4 regions of the Geomicrobium sp. JCM 19055 genome follow, and region 4 is predicted to be linked to each of the others. Evidence: riboswitches for the same ligand, from Rfam matches in the RefSeq annotation. Region 4 holds a riboswitch; each other region holds the start of a gene.

Region 1 (3,234 bases), on a different contig from region 4:
GTAGGCTTTAGGATCGTCCCAAGTTGACCTCGGCTGAAGCACTTCATCAGGAACGCCTGGTACACGCTTTGGAATATGAAGACCAAAGATCGGGTCTTGATTCGTTTGAACGTTCGTCAATTCACCTTCAAGTGCCGCTTGCACCATTGCACGCGTGTAATTCAATGGAATACGATCACTTGAACCGTAACCACCTGCATTCCAACCCGTATTGACGAGGAATACATTCACTTCATGTTGGTCAATCTTCTCACCGAGCATCTCTGCATAAACCGATGCATGTCTTGGTAGGAACGGTGCACCAAAGCAGCTTGAGAACGTTGCTTCAGGTTCTGTAACACCACGCTCAGTTCCTGCTAGCTTGCTCGTATACCCACTTAAGAAGTGGTACATTGCTTGTTCTTTTGTTAGACGGCTGATTGGTGGCAATACACCAAATGCATCAGCAGTTAAGAAAATAATTGTATTCGGATGACCGGCAACACCTTGAGGGAGTACATTTTGGATGTGCTCAAGTGGATAAGCTGCACGTGTGTTCTCCGTGTAGTAACCATCATCATAATCTGGTTTACGACTCTCTTCATCAACAACGACATTCTCGAGCACTGCGCCAAAGCGAATGGCATCGTAAATGTCTGGTTCTTTTTCTTTAGAAAGGTTAATGGTTTTAGCGTAGCAACCACCTTCAATGTTAAATACACCGTTATCAGACCAACCGTGCTCATCGTCACCGATTAGAAAACGCGTACGATCTGCAGAAAGTGTTGTTTTCCCTGTTCCAGAAAGACCGAAGAAAAGTGCAACATCGCCTTCTTTGCCTGTGTTAGCAGAACAGTGCATCGGTAAAACGTTTTGAGCAGGTAACAAGTAGTTCATAATAGAGAAGATGGACTTCTTCATTTCGCCGGCATACTCAGTACCACCAATTAATACGATTCGCTCTTCAAACGAAATATGAACAAATGCTTCAGAACGTGTGCCGTCCACTTCAGGATCCGCTTTAAATCCTGGTGCTGAGACAATTGTAAATCCGTTCTCTTCTTCAGCAGGGCGTTCATTCTCCTCAGGACGAATGAATAATTGACGTGCAAAAAGGTTGTGCCAAGCAAATTCATTTACAACGCGAAGAGAAAGACGATAGTCGGTGTCTTTGCCTGCGTATCCATTAGTAACAAAAAGTGCATCCTGTTGACCTAAATAGTGAAGCACTTTACGATATAGTTTAGAGAATACATCTTTATCAACCGCAGCGTTTACGACACCCCAATCAATGGAATCGTGTACAGACGGTTCATCAACGATGAATTTATCTTTAGGTGATCGACCTGTGTACAAACCTGTAGTGGCTGCAAATGCGCCAGATTTTGTTAGTACACCTTCGCCTCGTGAGAGTGCTCTTTCCACTAATCTCGATTCAGGAAGATCAGTTTCAATGTGATCTCCATTCAGTAAGTGTTGCAGTGCAGACTCAAAAGATACGGTACTCATAGTAGCAAAACTCCTTCTCACAATAATCACGGAACGAAAGTGTTGAATTGATTTGAAATTAGTATAACACATTTTGATTTATAGTCTATACTATTTTTCGATTTCACAAAGGTGTCATGTTTAACGTGGATTTTATAAAAAAGGTGTGATCAACTATGGACTCATGTGTCGTCTTTTATGATCAACAATGTACGATTTGTCAAAAAAACAAAGCGTGTGATCCAAACCTACGACCAGTTTAACCATGTTAAATGGGTGGATCTGCATGAACCTGAGTTAGAACAACAATATCCGTTTGTTCAATCGACTGATTTAACGAAAGAAATGCATGTTTTAATCAATTCGACGTACGTGTATCGTGGTTTTGATGGCGTTATTAGGCTACTGGAAGAACACGCATTATTAAAGTACCCGATGCGCATCATAAACATGAGACCATTTAACGTGATTGGCAAAGGATTATATAGGAAGATTGCCGAAAATCGGCCAATCATTGGGCAACATTGCAATCATGATCAATGCAAAATCGACATTTCTTAGTCAATAGAACAGAAAATTCTACGATTTGATTAATTCACTTGTCGAGATTTGCAATTCTTCGCGTTTGCCGTTATATTTACTTGGTAGGCTTTTATCAGGAGAAGGTGGAGGGACAGGCCCTGTGAAACCCAGCAACCATCTGTAGTCATGCAGATAAGGTGCCAACCTGGCAAAACATCATCTGTTTTGCAAGATAAGAGGCGAAAGGTGAAAGGTAATGCCCCTTCCCTCATCGGTGAAGGGCTTTTTTTTCATGAAATCATACGATACAACTCGCCCTTATATTCTTTATGGTCCTTGCCATAAAGGGAAATGAAGTGTTTTGAGTCGATACACGCACTCTAGGGCACTTCAAACATATAAAGTAATACAGTGTTTCATAAGGAGGAGAATCATGGAAGCAAATGGGCGTCGCTTTTTACGTCAGAATCTGTAACAGAAGGCCATCCAGACAAGATTTGTGATCAAGTGTCTGATGCAATCTTAGATGAAATTTTACGACATGATCCAAACGCAAGGGTGGCATGTGAAACAGTAGCCAACACCGGAATGATCTTAGTAACTGGTGAAATTACAACAACGACATACGTCGATATTCAAAAGATCGTTCGTGAAACGTTAACTGAAATCGGGTACACGAGAGCGAAGTATGGCTTAGATGCTGAAACGTGCTCAATCCTTACCGCGATTGATGAGCAATCTCCTGATATTGCTCAAGGTGTTAACGCAGCACTCGAAGCTCGCGAAGGCGCAATGACCGACAAAGAAATTGAAGAGATCGGTGCTGGCGATCAAGGGTTAATGTTTGGTTATGCGGACAATGAAACGAAAGAATATATGCCTATGCCAATTTCATTGTCACATCGACTTGCTCGTCAATTAGCAAAGGTCCGTAAAGACGGCACATTAGATTACTTACGACCTGATGGTAAAACGCAAGTGACAATTGAGTATGATGAAGATGACAAACCAGTACGAATCGATACGATTGTTATCTCAACACAGCATCATCCAGAAGCAACACTTGAGCAAATTGAGCGTGACTTGCAAAAGCATGTGATTGAACCGATTGTCCCAGAAAAGTGGGTCGACGAAAAAACGAAGTTCTTTATTAATCCGACAGGACGCTTCGTGATTGGTGGACCTCAAGGAGATGCAGGTTTAACTGGACGAAAGATTATTGTTGATACGTACGGCGGATTTGCT
Region 2 (3,234 bases), on a different contig from region 4:
GTTGGAAACCATCACGGTAAGCTAGATCTCCTAGTCCTCCTGCACCAATAACCCCTGCCATTGCTGTGTAGCCAACAAGCGCGATTGATGTAACAGTAATTCCAGAAATTAACGCAGGCATTGATTCAGGTAATAACACTTTAAAGATAATCTGAAATTGATTGCTTCCCATAGACCGAGCTGCTTCAATGACGCCCTTGTCAACTTCTCGAAGTCCAATTTCGACGAGTCTCGCATAGAAAGGCGCTGCACCAATAATCAATGCGGGAAGAGCTGCTTGTGGTCCAAGCATCGTATTTAAGATTGCGACTGTAAATGGAATCAATAGTATGATTAAGATGATAAATGGGATCGAGCGAAAGATATTCACAAAAGCTGCGGTAAACCAGTTAATTACCGGATTAGACCAGAGCTGATTTCTAGACGTTAAAAACAATAATAACCCTAACGCTATTCCTAATATAAACGTGAAAACAATTGCGATTGAACTCATGTACACCGTTTCCCACGTTGCTTCAAGCATATTGTCCCAATTCACATTACTAAGGAAGCCTTCATCCATGAGTAATCACCTCCGCCTGTACTTCATGATTCTCTAAGAAGGCGAGAGCTGCCTTAACTTTTTCTTCGCTTCCTTCTAATGAAATAAATAACGTTCCATAACTGCCATCTTTCGTACGTGCAATGTTACCTTGTAGAATATTGACGTCAATGTCGACATTACGAATGAGCTCAGAAACGAACGGTTTTTCTGTTCGCTCACCGACAAACGTCAGTTTCACCACTGTCCCGTTTGCATCATCCAACTGATCTTCGATGACTTCAAGTGACTCATCGTTCTCTGTAATTTGTTTCACAAATGCTCTCGTGATCTCCTCTGATGGGTTTCTAAATACGTCGAGTACAGCACCTTGTTCTACGACTTTTCCATCTTCCATCACGGCCACGCGACCACAAATTTTGTGAATGACGTGCATTTCATGAGTGATAAGAACAATTGTAAGTCCTAGCTTTTGATTAATATCATAAAGGAGATCTAGGATTTGACTCGTCGTTTTTGGATCAAGTGCAGACGTTGCTTCGTCACAAAGCAACACCTTCGGATTATTCGCAAGAGCTCGTGCAATCCCGACTCGTTGCTTTTGACCACCACTTAATTGCGACGGATACGCATCACCGCGACCTTCTAAACCGACAAGCTTAATGAGCTCATCAACACGCTCTTTGCGTTTTGCACTTGAAACTCCTGCAATTTCTAGAGGATAAGCAATGTTTTGTCGTACAGTTCGTGACCAAAGCAAGTTGAAATGTTGAAAGATCATGCTGATTTCTTGCCTTGCTTTCCTTAACTCTTTGCCTCTCAGCGTCATCATGTCGTAATCGGCAATTTTTATAGAACCACTACTTGGCACTTCAAGTAAATTCAACAGACGGATGAGTGTACTTTTTCCAGCACCACTGTACCCGATAATGCCGAAGATCTCTCCTTGCTCAATGTTAAGTTCTACGTTTTGAACGGCGTTAATTGATGCAGCCTTCGTCTTAAAAACTTTAGAAACATCATTAATTCGAATCACGGGCTGCACCTCCTTTTCTAAACTTATTTCCTACTATCCATATCTATTCAGTAAACTTTGAACGAAATAAAAAAATAACCCATCAACTCAATATGATGAGCAGAAAGGTTGTATTCTCACTATTCCCGTCTCATCTCCCAAAATTACCACGTAATCTTGCAGGAATTGGCACCATTGCAATAAAAATTGCCGGTTGCCGGGCTTCATAGGGCCAGTCCCTCCACCTCTCCAGATAAGGATATTCAGTTTGTGATTGTATCTTAGCACCCAGCTTTCTACCTGTCAACAAATCTTTCATGATTTATCACCTATGTTCTAAATCATCGTTCTTTTACAATTGACGAGACGATATGTCTAGAACTCCATTGACCTTCAGAGACGGTTTCGATTGGGTAGGTTTTCGGATAAAGTGACCGATCAATGTCATCAATAGAATATCCTTGTTCAGTTAACTCATGCACTTGAGCTATAAGCGCTTCTAAATGCTCAATCTTCTTATTAACCATTTCTTTCCCGTTTATATGATACCCGGAGTGACAACAGAATATCGATGAGAATTCGTAGTTCAACAACTTCTTTAGAGAACGTAACGTTTCTGGGATTGATTCAGCTTCCATAATCACTTTCGGTTTCGGTGTGACAAATAGATCCCCAGTAAACAGGCGCCCTGTTTGCTCATCAAGTAAGCTAATATGGTCTTTTGCGTGTCCAGGTGTAAAAATTACGTCCCATGTTGCGTTAGATGTAGTGAGTTGATCTGGCATCTTGGACGGTTGGAAGGGTTTACGCTCTCCCCATGCAAGCTGGCGATAATACGGATACGGTGTTTCTAGAAAGCATTCTTCCAACCCGAGTTCATGTACATAAACAGGCAACTCACGTTGATTAGCTAATACGGCTACATTTCCACTATGATCTTCATGATTATGGGTTAATGCAATAAAATCATACGATTGCGAATCAAAAAAAAGGGCGTAACGTTTGATACATATTCGAGGGTCCTGTATCTACGAGCATATTGTCGACAGCAAACAAATAAACCGGAGTCATTTTCCTACCTTTATTTTCTGGTACAACGTGAGCAATCGTGACACCTTCAATCGTTTGAACGTTCATACGCTTCAACTCCCGACTTGAAACTGAAATTTCAGATAGTGAACTAACTACCCGTTAACCTCTGTAGCACGACTACTCGTTAACGAGAAGGGGCATAATCATCTTTTTTTTACAATTTGCTCGATAAATGGCTCATCAATCGGCTTCTTCGTAACAACTGCTCGGTAATAAACCATTGAAGGCCCAATATCAGCAATTAGATCGAGCGTTTCCAAACCGACTGTACGTTCAGGATAAACATAAGGATCTAAAATCGCAAAGAATACGAGCCTGTATTTGCGATAATAGTCTTGTTGTAGGCGATATTCCAATTCTTTATGATTCGCCAAGACAGCCCCGACCGCCGCCATTGCTCTTTGATGAATGGGATCTTCAGACCAAAAGCTAGATAATAATAACTGCTTTATCTGTTGTTCAAGTCCGTTTGTTTCATCTACTTCTTCTAAAATGCCTTCAAACGATTTTATGGAAGAGATCGCTTCAACGACCAACTCTTGCTTCGATTTCCATCGCCGGTAAATCGTCGCCTTCCCAACACCTG
Region 3 (3,234 bases), on a different contig from region 4:
TAACAGACGATCTGCTTCTTCGTGATCAAAAACGAACGGTTCCCATTCGCACCTTTGTTATCAGAATGGAAAACCGAGTATGTTGCATTGTCAGCGTCCCCAGTCACAGTCGTCCAACCCGCAATCGCCATTTCGTGTTCTCCCTCACCCATTGCACTTAAAAGCGCACTCCACTCACGCTGTTCAATAGAAATATCAATTCCAATTTGTCCAAGTTGATCTTGAATGTATTCCGCAGTTTGAATGTTGATTTGGTCGTTGTCACGCACGTAAAGCGTCGTACTAAACCCGTCTTCATATCCTGCAGATGCAAGCAGTTCTTGAGCTTCTTCAAGATCATAATCATTTTTATCTAAATCTTCCGTATGACCGAAGACACCAGGAGGAACCGGGCCATCAGCCGCACGACCATATCCTTCATAAATACCTTCTACAATCGTTTCTGTATCAACAGCTTTTGCAATCGCTTGGCGAACTTCAACTTGATCAAACGGTTCCACATCATTATTTAAGATAATAAAGTTCAATCTTGTACTTTCAACCGTCTCGACATCAGCATGGTCCATCGTTTCAATTTGTGATGTATTGACAGGCTCAATTTCGTCAATGACGTGTGCTTCATCATTGTTTAACATCGCAATTCGAGTGGACTGGTCTGGAACAATCTTGTATGTGGATGCTTCAATCTCAGGAAGCTCTCCCCAATACTCATCGTTGCGAACGAGACGCACCGATTCACCTTGGTTCCATTCATCTAACTGAAAGCTTCCAGTCCCAACTGGTTCAAGCTCTAAGTTGCGTTCACCATTATCGTGTTCTTCAATCGCCTTTGGACTAATCATTCCTCCACCGTCATGAGTGAGGTTCATCGCAAACGGTGCAAAGGGATACTCGGTTGTCACATGAACTGTATACTCATCAACGACTTCAATTTCATCAATCATGTCGTACATAAATGCTTTTGGTGAAGCAACTTCAGGGTCAATCACACGCTCTAGATTAATTTTTACAGCTTCAGCATTAAATGGTTCACCATCGGTAAACGTCACATCTTCACGTAATACGAATTCCCATGTCAAATCATCAATCTGTTCAAAACTTTCAGCAAGCTCAGGTTGTAATTCGATGTTCTCATCGTGATTAACGAGCTTATCATAAATATTCGTTCGAATATGTGTTGAAGCAGTATCATTTGAACCATGAGGATCAAGACTAATCGCATCATTGGCTACGGCAACAATAAGCTCGTCTCCTCCTGCTGATTCACCTTCATTACTAGAGCCAGAATTGCTAAGTTCATCTGTTGGCTCTGAAGAACACGCGGCTAATACGACCGCAACTGACGCAAACAATCCGAATTTCACTTTACTCTTATCCATGTTCATCCACCTTCTAGTTGTTATTAGAATATATGAAATTCACAAGAACAAAAAACTCCCTTTTCTAAGAGAAAAGAGAGTAGTATCCGTTCTTATCTCTCAGAACAATCGTTCTGATGGAATTAGCACCTTCCACTGACGTGGGGTTGCTGAGGTGTCATAGGGCCAGTCCCTCTACCTCTCTTCATAAGATTCTATATGTAGTTGATAGTGTTACTTTACTATGGGTTATTTGCTAATGCAAGCATTATTTTCAGAAAAACAGTCAATGTTCTGAAAGACATGTAAGACAAAACTTACACTAGCCTTATTTCTCTACTTTTTTTCTCGTATGAAATTTCATTGCACGGTGACACTATGAAAGGAAAAGAAAGGATGATACTCGTGATGAAACGATTTACACTTAGTATTCTTTGTACATTACTCATTGCTCTTTCGGTATTTGTTGATTCAATGGACGCAAGACAAGTCGGTTCGTTGCCAGGACTTGCTGATCAATATCCTGAACTTGTATTCGTTCGAGGAAATGATGCATCAAACCAGATCGCACTTACATTTGATGATGGACTGATCCTCGGTTCACGGACACGGTGCTGAACGCATTAGAAGAATTTGATGTACCTGCAACGTTCTTCGTACTCGGGCAACGAGCAGAAGCAAACCCTGATTATGTAAGACGCATCGTTGATGAAGGGCATGATATTGCCAATCATACTTATTCCCATCCAAATCTCGCTGACCTTACTGTTGATGAGATGGAACAGGAAATTAATCAAGCAGATGCTGTCATTGAGAATATCGTCGGTTTTCGACCACGTCTCTTCCGTCCACCATTTGGTAGTATTTCAGAAGAAGACGTTGTACGGCTCGGAGAGATGAACAACGTGGCGATTGGGTGGGATGTGGACCCCAATGATTGGCAAGAGATTCCTGCTGATGAAGTCAGTGAACGAGTCATCGCTGACACAACAGCTGGCAGTATCATCTTATTGCATGATGCGTCGACAGCCTGATTTGACGGTGAATTCACCAGAAGCATTACAAACGATCATTCCAGAGTTGCAATCTCAGGGGTATGAATTTGTGACGGTTAGTGAATTAATTGGTATCGAAAATCGCAAATAAAAAACCGCTGTTTAGCGGTTTTTTTTAACGATTTGTAATCGTTTCTGGATACATGTCATGGTAGAGCAGTCGTTGCTCTGCCATTTTTCGTATTTCGTCCCTGGCTTACCGTAATTTACGTACGGGTCAATCGAAATTCCGCCACGAGGTGTAAACTTACCCCACACTTCAATGTATCGAGGATCCATTAATTCCACGAGGTCATTTACGATAATATTCATCGCATCTTCATGAAAATCACCGTGGTTACGGAAGCTAAATAGATAAAGTTTAAGTGATTTACTTTCTACCATTTTCACATCCGGAATGTAGCTAATGTACACCGTTGCAAAATCCGGTTGTCCAGTAATTGGACATAGTGTTGTAAATTCAGGGGTATTGAATTTAACGAAATAGTCTCTCGTTGGGTGATTGTTCTCAAATGTCTCTAAAACCCCTGGGTCGTATTCAAACGAATACTTCGTACCTTGATTACCAAGCTGCGTAATCTCTGGTAAGTCTTCTTTTCCTCTACCAACCATCAATCAAATTCCTTTCTTTAGACGCCTTGCTTGTTGCCCCAAATCAACGTATGAATTTGAGGTAAAACACGGACGTTGTTTAGTTCTTTGTCTTCCATAACTGTATCAACAAGCCATTCATAGCGCTCCAAAAGGTGATCACGCAAACGAGTAGGTGCTCCTTCTTCTAAGTCGTCATTGCCGACTTGCAAATAGAATGCCATATTCGG
Region 4 (3,234 bases):
TAGCCTCTCTAAAAAGCTCATCTAAACTCCTCCAATCATCTCTCTACTTGAAAAGCTTGACGTAAATCCTCGATTAAATCTTCTGCATTTTCAATGCCACAAGACATCCTCATCAGGCAATCGTCTATACCAATTTGTTGTCGTACTTCTTTTGGAACGTCCGCATGCGTTTGCACTGCAGGATACGTCATTAAGCTTTCTACCCCACCGAGACTCTCTGCGAATGTAATAAGTTGCAACTTACGAAGAACCGGGTCTACGAGATCACTTGATGTGACTCGAAAAGACAACATCCCTCCTCGCCCTGGATAAAGGACTTCCTTGACAAGACTGTGCTCTGCTAGGAACTGCGAGACAATTCGTGCATTTTCTTCGTGTTTTTTCATGCGTAGTGCGAGTGTTTTCATCCCACGAACGAGCAGCCAGGAGTCAAAAGCACCGAGCGTCATTCCTATTCCGTTCTGGATATTAAAAAGCTTTTCAGCAATCGTTTCGTCATTCGTCGCAATGAGTCCTGCAACTAAATCGTTGTGACCGCCTAAATATTTCGTAGCACTATGAATGACAATGTGTGCACCTTCTTTTAGTGGCTGTTGAATGAGCGGCGTGTAAAATGTATTGTCTACAATAAGCAAAAGATTATGTCGTTTTGCAACATCAGAAAGTTCTAAAATATCCGCCTCTTGCATTTGTGGATTGGTCGGGGTTTCAATAAACAACGCTTTCGTTTGTGGTCCGATTAACGCTTCAAACGTTTCTAGATCACGAGGGTCCCCGTACTGGACACCAACGCCCCACTTTGGCCAATATTCATTAAACAGACGGTACGTCCCACCATACAAATCTAACGATGCGACAATCTCATCACCAGACTCAAATAATGACAACACTGCTTGAATTGCCGCCATCCCAGAACTACAGGCAAACCCACGAATTCCACCTTCAAGGTCTGCAATGCTATCTTCTAGAATTTCACGAGTAGGATTCCCTGTTCTTGCATAATCATATCCTGTCGTCTCACCAACTCCTGAATGACGATAGGCAGTGCTCATATAGATTGGTGCATTTACGGCACCTGTGCGTTCATCGCTTCGATTACCCGTTTGTACAAGTTTCGTTTCTGTAGTAAATGGTTGTTTCTCCACTGTTGATCCCTCCAAGTCCTTACAAATAAATAAAAGTGCCTTCTTCAGAGATAGAAAAAGACACTTTACGTGTATAGTTCTCTTATCTCTCGGACGATCACGTCCGTAGGATGTAGCACCTGACTCCATTTGGAGCTGGTTGCTGAGACGTCTTCGGTCCGAATCCCTCAGTCTCTCTTGATAAGATATTTTAATGTATAGTTGGTTCTTATACGATAACGCATCATCGTCCATCTTTCAAGTCACAATTATTCAGCAGTGGCTTCAATGACGAGATCATCTTCGTTCCCGCAAATGCATCGTTTAAATCCTGTTTCATATTCACCTTCGGCTTTTTGTCTTCCACGAAGAATATACTTTTCTCCACATTTCGGGCATCGTATGACTATGCGGTACCTCGTTTCTGTCGTCATGAAGCGACCTCCTATACAAATTTACTATTTTCATTTGCTTTCTTTACTTTACTTAATCCTAACCACCACAAGAAAATCATAAATAAAATAATAATGCCGACCATCCAGTCTTGTGTATAGGTTAACATAAGGTTAAAGGTTCCATGCAAGAAAATAGGGACGAGCAATGCGTAAACTAACCATATTTTTTTTCTTACCATCAATCATATAACGTGCGTTACCTAAATAATGACCCATAATCACTCCGAAAAGCGCATGGCCACTTACAGGGAAAAGAGCCCTGCCAAATGCCGTATGGACGCCTTCTGAAAGCAAATAAAAAAAAGTTCTCTAGCGTTGCAAACCCTAACGAAAGTGCGACACTGTACACAATACCATCGTACTTGACACTCCACGTTTTGAAACGATACATCGTAACGAGTAAGAAGAACCATTTAAAAAACTCTTCGATGAACGCCGTCTTAACAAATACGTCAGATAAACGGGATGTGAACACCCCTTCTTCAGTTAGTGCAAATTGAATTGCCATAATCGGAAAAACAATTAACATCCCCGTCACGAACGACCGGATAATATTTTTCCAATTCGCAGAACCGTAATCATTTCGCAAATAGAAATACGTAAGCAATGCAAAGGCTGGAGCTGAAGCTAGCGAAAGTAAAGCTAGAACATTCATCGCTCGAACGCTTGTTGAAGCGAATCTTGTCCTGTTGCGAGTAATACATACATTTTGATCTTTGCTTTCTTACTGCTATAGTCTTTACCAAGAATAACGTCATGATTCAACAAGTCATATGTACTACCTTCATATTCATAAGAAGGATACACTTCGCCTTCAACCGCACTCGTAGTAACGACAATCGGGATCTTCGCCTCTCGAATGCTCGGCATAAAGTTTTTTTGGAACTTGGCCACGCCCAACCCCTTCAAGTATGACAGCGCTCGTTCGTTCATCTTGTAAAACGAAATCAAGCAGTCGGTTTGTCGCACCAAGATGCACTTTTACAATTTCAATTTCATAAGACTTGCTCGGTTTATAATCGTCAGCTAAAACGTAAGCTTCTTTTGTAATTGGCTTTTGAAACAAATGCACTTGATCATTGTCTATAATTCCAAAGTAGCCATATCCAAACGCATTAAATCCTTGAATGTTGCTTGCGTGTTCTTTCCTTACATACTTCGCACTAAAGATACGCTCATTAAATATGACGACTGTTCCAAGGTCTTTTACCCGTTCGTCAGCGGCTGCAATCATTGCATTACGAAGATTTACGAATGCATCACTACCTACTTGTTCTGGGCCCCTTTGCGAGCCAGTAACAATAACTGGCTTTGACGTTTGGACGGTTAAATCCAAGAAGTAAGCCACTTCTTCAAGCGTATCTGTCCCAGTCGTAACGACCACTCCTGAAATGTCTTTTGCTCGAAGGTTTTCAACGACTTTCTTACGGATGTCCCATAAATCCTCATACGTAATATGAATCGAAGGCTTTGACAATACTGAATCAATTTTAAGGTGAATATCGAATGGTGTGTTTAGAGAATTAACGAGCTCTTCACCACTTAATTCACCCGCAACGAGTCGACCTTCTTTTGTCTGTTTACTAGCAATCGTTCCTCCAGTAGCAAGCAAGCAAATCGTCTGCACGATTAACGACCTCTCTTTTCGCGTTCAA

The links. Region 4 has a riboswitch for S-adenosylmethionine ahead of JCM19055_RS07010 (methionine biosynthesis PLP-dependent protein). Riboswitches for the same ligand answer to the same signal wherever they lie in the genome.
Region 1: linked by a shared signal. The riboswitch ahead of metK (methionine adenosyltransferase) and the one ahead of JCM19055_RS07010 (methionine biosynthesis PLP-dependent protein) in region 4 are both predicted to bind S-adenosylmethionine.
Region 2: linked by a shared signal. The riboswitch ahead of JCM19055_RS14935 (methionine ABC transporter ATP-binding protein) and the one ahead of JCM19055_RS07010 (methionine biosynthesis PLP-dependent protein) in region 4 are both predicted to bind S-adenosylmethionine.
Region 3: linked by a shared signal. The riboswitch ahead of JCM19055_RS05940 (ABC transporter substrate-binding protein) and the one ahead of JCM19055_RS07010 (methionine biosynthesis PLP-dependent protein) in region 4 are both predicted to bind S-adenosylmethionine.

Annotation. Positions count from the first base shown of each region.
Region 1 is NZ_BAXL01000017.1:94,314-97,547, forward strand. Features, by position in the region: gene pckA (phosphoenolpyruvate carboxykinase (ATP)) at 1-1,488, opposite strand, end outside; gene JCM19055_RS15465 (DCC1-like thiol-disulfide oxidoreductase family protein) at 1,666-2,028, shown strand; SAM riboswitch class I at 2,117-2,228, shown strand; gene metK (methionine adenosyltransferase) at 2,401-3,234, shown strand, end outside.
Region 2 is NZ_BAXL01000017.1:2,450-5,683, reverse strand. Features, by position in the region: gene JCM19055_RS14940 (methionine ABC transporter permease) at 1-562, opposite strand, end outside; gene JCM19055_RS14935 (methionine ABC transporter ATP-binding protein) at 555-1,577, opposite strand; SAM riboswitch class I at 1,705-1,816, opposite strand; gene JCM19055_RS14930 (MBL fold metallo-hydrolase) at 1,898-2,518, opposite strand; gene JCM19055_RS27500 (hypothetical protein) at 2,538-2,693, opposite strand; gene JCM19055_RS24280 (TetR/AcrR family transcriptional regulator) at 2,792-3,234, opposite strand, start outside.
Region 3 is NZ_BAXL01000005.1:90,135-93,368, forward strand. Features, by position in the region: gene JCM19055_RS05940 (ABC transporter substrate-binding protein) at 1-1,379, opposite strand, end outside; SAM riboswitch class I at 1,469-1,572, opposite strand; gene JCM19055_RS22950 (hypothetical protein) at 1,767-1,976, shown strand; gene JCM19055_RS22955 (polysaccharide deacetylase family protein) at 1,970-2,392, shown strand; gene JCM19055_RS28705 (hypothetical protein) at 2,373-2,504, shown strand; partial or broken gene queF (preQ(1) synthase) at 2,529-3,025, opposite strand; gene queE (7-carboxy-7-deazaguanine synthase QueE) at 3,043-3,234, opposite strand, start outside.
Region 4 is NZ_BAXL01000006.1:106,317-109,550, reverse strand. Features, by position in the region: gene JCM19055_RS07010 (methionine biosynthesis PLP-dependent protein) at 36-1,145, opposite strand; SAM riboswitch class I at 1,225-1,332, opposite strand; gene JCM19055_RS27200 (hypothetical protein) at 1,394-1,558, opposite strand; gene JCM19055_RS28855 (PrsW family glutamic-type intramembrane protease) at 1,691-1,873, opposite strand; partial or broken gene JCM19055_RS28850 (PrsW family intramembrane metalloprotease) at 1,932-2,087, opposite strand; partial or broken gene JCM19055_RS07000 (asparaginase) at 2,231-3,206, opposite strand; partial or broken gene JCM19055_RS06995 (YpdA family putative bacillithiol disulfide reductase) at 3,209-3,234, opposite strand, start outside.